3 regions of the uncultured Phyllobacterium sp. genome follow, and region 3 is predicted to be linked to each of the others. Evidence: riboswitches for the same ligand, from Rfam matches in the RefSeq annotation. Region 3 holds a riboswitch; each other region holds the start of a gene.
What was found. A riboswitch is a leader RNA that binds a small molecule or an ion and turns the genes downstream of it on or off. The one in region 3 is predicted to bind cobalamin.

Region 1: it holds a riboswitch for cobalamin, as region 3 does, so the genes downstream of both, RDL77_RS11160 (ABC transporter ATP-binding protein) here and RDL77_RS14465 (aromatic ring-hydroxylating dioxygenase subunit alpha) in region 3, are expected to answer to the same signal.
Region 2: it holds a riboswitch for cobalamin, as region 3 does, so the genes downstream of both, cobU (bifunctional adenosylcobinamide kinase/adenosylcobinamide-phosphate guanylyltransferase) here and RDL77_RS14465 (aromatic ring-hydroxylating dioxygenase subunit alpha) in region 3, are expected to answer to the same signal.

Annotation. Positions count from the first base shown of each region.
Region 1 is NZ_CABSQF010000015.1:19,239-21,497, forward strand. Features, by position in the region: gene RDL77_RS11155 (ABC transporter substrate-binding protein) at 1-408, opposite strand, end outside; gene RDL77_RS11160 (ABC transporter ATP-binding protein) at 408-1,214, opposite strand; cobalamin riboswitch at 1,533-1,746, opposite strand; gene RDL77_RS11165 (DUF2126 domain-containing protein) at 1,903-2,259, shown strand, end outside.
Region 2 is NZ_CABSQF010000060.1:11,045-13,303, reverse strand. Features, by position in the region: gene RDL77_RS22690 (cobyric acid synthase) at 1-971, shown strand, start outside; cobalamin riboswitch at 1,016-1,250, shown strand; gene cobU (bifunctional adenosylcobinamide kinase/adenosylcobinamide-phosphate guanylyltransferase) at 1,412-1,936, shown strand; gene cobW (cobalamin biosynthesis protein CobW) at 1,941-2,259, shown strand, end outside.
Region 3 is NZ_CABSQF010000022.1:4,069-6,327, forward strand. Features, by position in the region: gene RDL77_RS14460 (DUF1868 domain-containing protein) at 1-504, shown strand, start outside; cobalamin riboswitch at 616-816, shown strand; gene RDL77_RS14465 (aromatic ring-hydroxylating dioxygenase subunit alpha) at 941-2,185, shown strand; gene RDL77_RS14470 (hybrid-cluster NAD(P)-dependent oxidoreductase) at 2,193-2,259, shown strand, end outside.

The DNA of each region.
Region 1 (2,259 bases), on a different contig from region 3:
GCTTTCGGTCAGTTCAAGCGTCTTGATGCCGTGCGGCGCCAGCGTGTCGGGGGTGACCTCACCGCCCGGCTTCATGCCGTAATTCCAGCCAGCGAAGAAGAAATCCGGTTCCGCAGCAATGAGATTTTCAAGGGTCGGATATTTTGGCGCAAGCTCGGGAATGGCGCCCAGCTGCTTCTTGAACGCGTCGTCCAGCTTGTACCAGCCGGTAATGCCCGAAACCCCGACCATCGAGGATTGCAGGTGCAGGGCGAAGGCCATTTCGCTCATGTTGATGTCCTGGATGACCGCACGCTTGGGCGCGGCCTCGAAGGTGACGGGCTTGCCGCAACTGTCGACCGTCACGGGAAACGCCCATGTGGGGGCGGACAGCGCCGACAAGGCGAGGGCGAGCAGCATTCTTTTCATCAAATTCTCCGTAGCTGAGCAGTTTGTTTTGTGGTTGGTCCGGGTGCTTCGAACACCATGAGATCGCGATCCTGCGAGGGATGGCGCAGGCGCAGGACATCGAGATCGAAGACATCGCTGACGATGCGCGGCGTCAGCGTTTCGTCGGGTGTGCCGGCGGCGACGAGCTGGGCGGCATGCATGACGGCGACGTGGGTGGCAAACGGCGCCACCAGCGGCAGGTCGTGCAGCACCGCGATGGTCGTCACGTCGAGACCGGCGACCAGCGCCAGCAATTCGCTGCGCGCCTTCGGGTCGAGGTGATTGGTGGGTTCGTCGAGAAACAGGATGTCAGGCTGCTGGGCGATGGCGCGCGCCAGCTGCACGCGCTGCCTTTCGCCGCCGGAGAGCGAGCCGATGGGACGGCGCGAAAACGCGGCGATCCCGGCGCGGAGCAGGGCTTCCGCCACGATATCCCGGTCTTTCACCTTGGTCAGGGTGCCGGTGTGCGGAATGCGGCCAAGGGATACATAATCGTCCACCAGCAATTGCGGGTCCGGCATGTCGGTCTGGCCGACGAAGGCAAATCTCCTGGCCCGTTCCTTCGGCGGCAGCCGGTCTATTGCCGTACCGTCGAGATGGATGCTGCCGGAGGAGGGGCGCAACAGCCCGGCCAGCATGCGCAAAAGTGTGGATTTCCCGGCGCCATTCGGCCCGATAATGGCAAGACGCGCGCCGCGCACGATGTCGAGCGATACCTCATCCACCAGCGTCTGGCCGGCTGTGCGGAACGTCACCTCGTCGGCACGCAGGGCGACATGGCTCATGGGCGGATATCCGTGACTGCAGGCAAGGCACATGGTGTCAAATCCCAACCGGTAAACGTCGTCGCGTCATCGCGGACGCTTCGCTCTCGTATAGTAACGTTATAACATTGGTCAATACCCGATGTGTCATGGCTGTCCCGGCCGCGGCAGGCCGCCGGCGGTCTTGCACGGGGTGCAGACGATAATCTGGTGGTCGGGTATTGGCGTGGTCATGCCGGTGCCTTGCCTTGTGGACAAAGGTTAGGGGAACGCGGCCAATGCACCATCGCGACAATGCGGGAGAGGACATCGCATCGCTCCCGGCACACCCCGTCCGGTTCGAATTGTAGATGAGATGGCAGGTCTCCTGGCTCGCGGGTCTCAGCTTCGCCTTGCCTTCCCGACCTTCCGGTCAGTGGCATGTCAGGCATCGCTCACCGCTTACAGTTGCGGGGGCAGCCACGGTCTCGGTCCCTTTTGGGTACGCCTCACCGTGTTCCCTTTTCATCTCCCGCGTTGTCGTGCGGAAGAAACCATCGGTGCGGATGCTATGCGGCCAGCCGCGCAGTTGCAAGCACGTTTATGCGGCAATTTTTGCTGCTGCCAAAATTTTTGGCAAATGAAAGATTTCAATTGGCCGGTAACTCGTTAGAGTGCGGGGAGCATTTGTGGAACCGCGGTTTTTTTTGAATCAGACTTTTGAGGCGATATGGCAATTCACGCAGCAGTCTATCATCTGACGCATTACCGGTATGACCGGCCCATCATGCTCGGGCCGCAGATCATCCGGCTCCAGCCGGCACCCCATTCCCGGACAAAAGTTCTCAGCCATTCCCTGAAAGTCAGTCCGGCCAATCATTTCGTCAACCTGCAGCAGGATCCCTACGGTAATTTCCTCGCCCGCTTCGTCTTTCCCGAACCGGTGACGGAGCTGAAGATCGAGGTCGATCTCGTCGCTGATATGACCGTCTACAATCCGTTCGATTTCTTCGTCGAACCGGTCGCCGAAACCTGGCCGTTCAGCTATCCCGAAGAGATCAGCGACGACCTGTCGATCTATATGAAA
Region 2 (2,259 bases), on a different contig from region 3:
TCGGCGATATCGATCGCGGCGGGGTGATCGCCTCGCTCGTCGGCACCCATGCGATCCTGCAGCGGGAAGACCGGGAGATGATTGCCGGCTATATCATCAACAAGTTTCGCGGCGACGTCTCGCTGTTCGATGACGGCCTGACAGCCATCACGCAGTTCACCGGCTGGCCGTCTTTCGGCGTGGTGCCATGGCTGAAGGACGCGGCGCGGCTGCCGGCCGAGGATTCCGTCGTGCTGGAGCGTCTGGTGAAGGGCGAGGGCCGGGCGCTGAAGATCGCCGTGCCGGTGCTCGACCGCATCGCCAATTTCGACGATCTCGACCCGCTGATGGCCGAACCGCAGGTGGATGTGGTGATGGTGCGCAGCGGCGAGCGGCTGCCTGCCGATGCGGGACTGGTCATCATTCCCGGGTCCAAATCCACCATCGGCGACCTCCTGCGCTTCCGCGAGAACGGCTGGGACAGGGATCTCGACCTGCACCGGCGGCGCGGCGGCCATATCATCGGCATATGCGGCGGTTTCCAGATGCTCGGCCGGACCGTGCGCGATCCCGACGGCATCGAGGGCAGCGTGACGGAGACGGCAGGGCTCGGGCATCTCGATATCGATACGGTGATGGAGCCGGAAAAGACCGTGCGCAATGTGGCGGCGCAATCGCTGCCGTTCGATCTGCCGCTTGATGGCTACGAGATTCATCTGGGCCGGACGACCGGCCCGGACTGTTCGCGCCCCGCGGTGCGCATCAACGGCGTCAATGACGGTGCCATATCGGCGGACGGCAAGGTATTCGGCACCTATCTGCACGGGCTTTTCGGGGCGGACCGGTTTCGCGCCGCGCTTCTGGGCACGATGGGCATTGCCGCTGAAACATTCGACTACAAGGCCGGGGTGGACGCCGCGCTGGATAGTATCGCCGCCGAGCTTGAAACAGTGCTGGATGTGGATGCGCTGCTTGCATGTGCCGCTCCCTGAGCAAACCGTGCGGATTCCATTGACATTTCCCGTGGGGGGTGAATAACGTCCCAGCCATGATTGGTTCCCATATTGGCCAAAGGCCAAGGGATCAAAAGGGAATGCGACGGTTGTACCCTCAAGGGCGACCCCACCGCAGCCGACCCCGCGACTGTAGAGCGGCGAGGATCAATGCAAAGCCTGACGCATATGCAGAAGGCAGCCACTGGGAAACCGGGAAGGCAGCATTCATCCTGTGACCCGCGAGCCAGGAGACCTGCCAGTCATAGAGCGTTTCCCAGGAAACGCTCGGGGCAATCCTGCCCAAGAACCGAAGGGTCGTGTCCCTTCAGGCCCAGCACGGAGGTTGTTATGGCTGCTCGCATTGTATACGCGCTCGTTTCCCCGCCCGCATTCCGCTTGATCGTACCTGACGGATCATCGCGATTGCAGTGACGGCGATGCCCCAGCTGAATCACGGCGTGACGTTCATTCTCGGCGGTGCCCGCTCGGGCAAGTCCAGTTTTGCCGAAGGCCTGATCATGGCTTCCGGCCTTGAACCCGTTTATGTCGCAACCGGCAGGTCCTGGGATGAGGAAATGTCAGTCCGCATCGACCTGCACAAGGCGCAGCGTGGTTCATCCTGGCACACCATCGAAGAACCGCTCGATCTGGTGGATACCCTGCAAGGGGTTGCTGCCGAAGGAAAGGCGATCCTTGTCGATTGCCTGACGCTCTGGCTGACCAATCTGATGATGGCCGAGCGCGATATCACCGCCGAGACACGGCAGCTCGTGCAAGTGCTGCCGAAACTTCAAGGCTCGATCGTTCTGGTTTCGAACGAAGTGGGTCTCGGCATCGTACCGGAGAACCGCATGGCGCGCGATTTTCGCGACCATGCCGGACGTCTCCATCAGGCCGTAGCGCAGGCCGCGGCAACAGTCTATTTCGTGGCAGCCGGGCTGCCGCTCACCATGAAGGGATAGGAATATGCAGGGTCAGAAGATTCCAGCAACGGTCATCACCGGTTTTCTCGGTTCGGGCAAAACCACGATGATCCGCAATCTGCTCGAAAACGCCAATGGCAAGCGCATCGCACTCATCATCAATGAATTCGGTGATCTCGGCGTCGATGGCGGCCTGCTCAAGGGCTGCGGCATCGAAGCCTGCCGCGACGAGGATGTGATCGAGCTGAACAATGGCTGCATCTGCTGCACCGTGGCCGACGATTTCATCCCGACCATGACCAAACTGCTCGACCGTCCGGACCGTTTTGACCATATCGTCATTGAGACGTCAGGCCTCGCGC
Region 3 (2,259 bases):
GGGCAGCTGGCCTTTACCCCCGTCTCCAGCCTGCACATGACGCTGTTTCAGGGCATTATCGAATATCGCCGCCGCCCGTTCTATTGGCCGGATGATGTTCCGCTGGAGACAAGCATCAACGACATGACGCGGCTTTATGTGGATCGCCTGCGGGATTTCGAGGGATGCGGGCCGTTCAACGTCGAGGTGATCGATGTCACGCCCGCAGGCCTGACAGTGGCGGGTGCGAGCGAATATGACGAGCGCATCATGCGCGCCTGGCGCGACGAACTGGCCGTGCCGTTCGGTTACCGGCATCCTGATCACGACACCTATGTCTTCCACATCACGCTGGCCTATCCGATCGCGCGGTTCCCGGATGAAAGGCTCAGGGCCTGGCAGGAACTTCTGGATGATTGCCTAGCATTCATCCGGCGTGAATCGCCGGTGATTGCGTTGAATCCGCCCGCATTCTGCAGTTTTGTCGATATGAATCATTTCGAGGAACTGGTGGTTCTGGATTGAACCAGAGGCCGTTTGATCGCCAATCTGCGACATAGTGTACACGCGCCCGGCGTGTCGTCTTACGTAAATGCGATGTCGTTTCCGCACCTATTCTTTTTGGGTGCCGGATGCTTTTATCGGGGCACTTGAGGTGCCGCTTTTCTAGGGAAGCGGAGAATTGGGAAGCCGGTCGGAAACCCGGCGCTGCCCCCGCAACGGTAGTGGAGTGAAACACGGCATAACAGCCACTGGGTCACAACCCCGGGAAGGCGTCGTGACAGCCGATACGGCAACTCCAGAGCCCGGAAACCAGCCTCGGTACTGAAAACCGACTGATCGCGGTGGGCGATCAAGGAGCATGATTCTGTGCGGGCATCAGCCGGTGGCTGGCCGTGCAGGCGTTCTTCCTCCGTCACCACCAGTCAGTCCTTTCGCAACATCGAGGCGAGGACACGACATGGATATACGCAACGAACTGCTCCGGAACCTGAGAAACCGGAAACCCGGCTACGGCCTTGAACAGTCTTTCTATTCCGATCCGGATTATTTCCGGCTCGATATGGAGAACATCTTTTATCGCGACTGGCTGTTCATCGGCCATGATTGCGAAGTCGCCAAGCCCGGCAACTTCTTCACGGTGCAGGTCGGCGACTATCCCGTGGTCATCGTGCGCGACCGCCAGGGCCAGATCCGGGCCTTTCACAATTCCTGCCGCCATCGCGGCTCGCGCGTCTGCTCGGCCGAGCGCGGCACGTCGGCCAAGCTCGTCTGCCCCTATCACCAGTGGACCTACGAGCTTGACGGGCGCCTGCTGTTCGCCCGCCAGATGGGCGATGATTTCGACGCCAGCCAGCACAGCCTGAAGCCGGTGCAGTGCGAAAGCGTCGGCGGTTACATCTTCATCTGCCTGGCGCAGAATCCTGTCGATTTCAGCGCGACGCGTGCACTGATCGAGCCCTATCTCGCGCCGCACCACCTCACCGAAACCAAGGTCGCCTATCAGAGCACCATCGTTGAAAAGGGCAACTGGAAGCTGGTCTGGGAAAACAACCGCGAGTGCTATCACTGCGTGGCCAATCATCCCGAGCTGTGCAAGACCTTTCCGGAAGCGCCGAGCGTGAGCGGTGTCCAGGGCGCCGCTGACGATCCGGAAATTGCTGCCCACTGGCAGCGTTGCGAAGCGGCAGGCCTGCCCAGCATTTTCCGCATGTCCGATGACGGCCAGTACCGCGCCACCCGTGTGCCGCTGCTGCGCGATGCGGAAAGCTATACGATGAGCGGGCGCCGCGCCGTCGGCCGGCAGCTCAGCGACAGTGTCAACGAGAAGCAGATCGGCTCGCTGCTGCTGTTCCATTACCCGACCACCTGGAACCATATCCTCGGCGACCATGCCATTTCCTTCCGCGTGCTGCCGCTCGGCCCGGATGAAACGCAGGTCACCACCAAATGGCTGGTGCACAAGGATGCGGTTGAGGGCGTGGATTACACCATCGAGGAACTGACGCATGTCTGGCTCGAGACCAATGACCAGGACCGCCGGATCGTCGAGGAAAACGCCTTCGGCATCCGCTCGCCCGCCTACGAGCCCGGCCCCTATTCGCCCGAGCATGAAGGCGGCGTGCTGCAATTCCTCGAATGGTATTGCAGGTTCATGGAAGAGCGTCTCTCCGGCGGCGATACGCGGCTCAGCAAGGTAGCATAGGTACACAATGAACATGGGCGTTCCTCAGTCTTACCCGCACCTCGACCAGATGCAGCCATGGAATGACCGGCTGC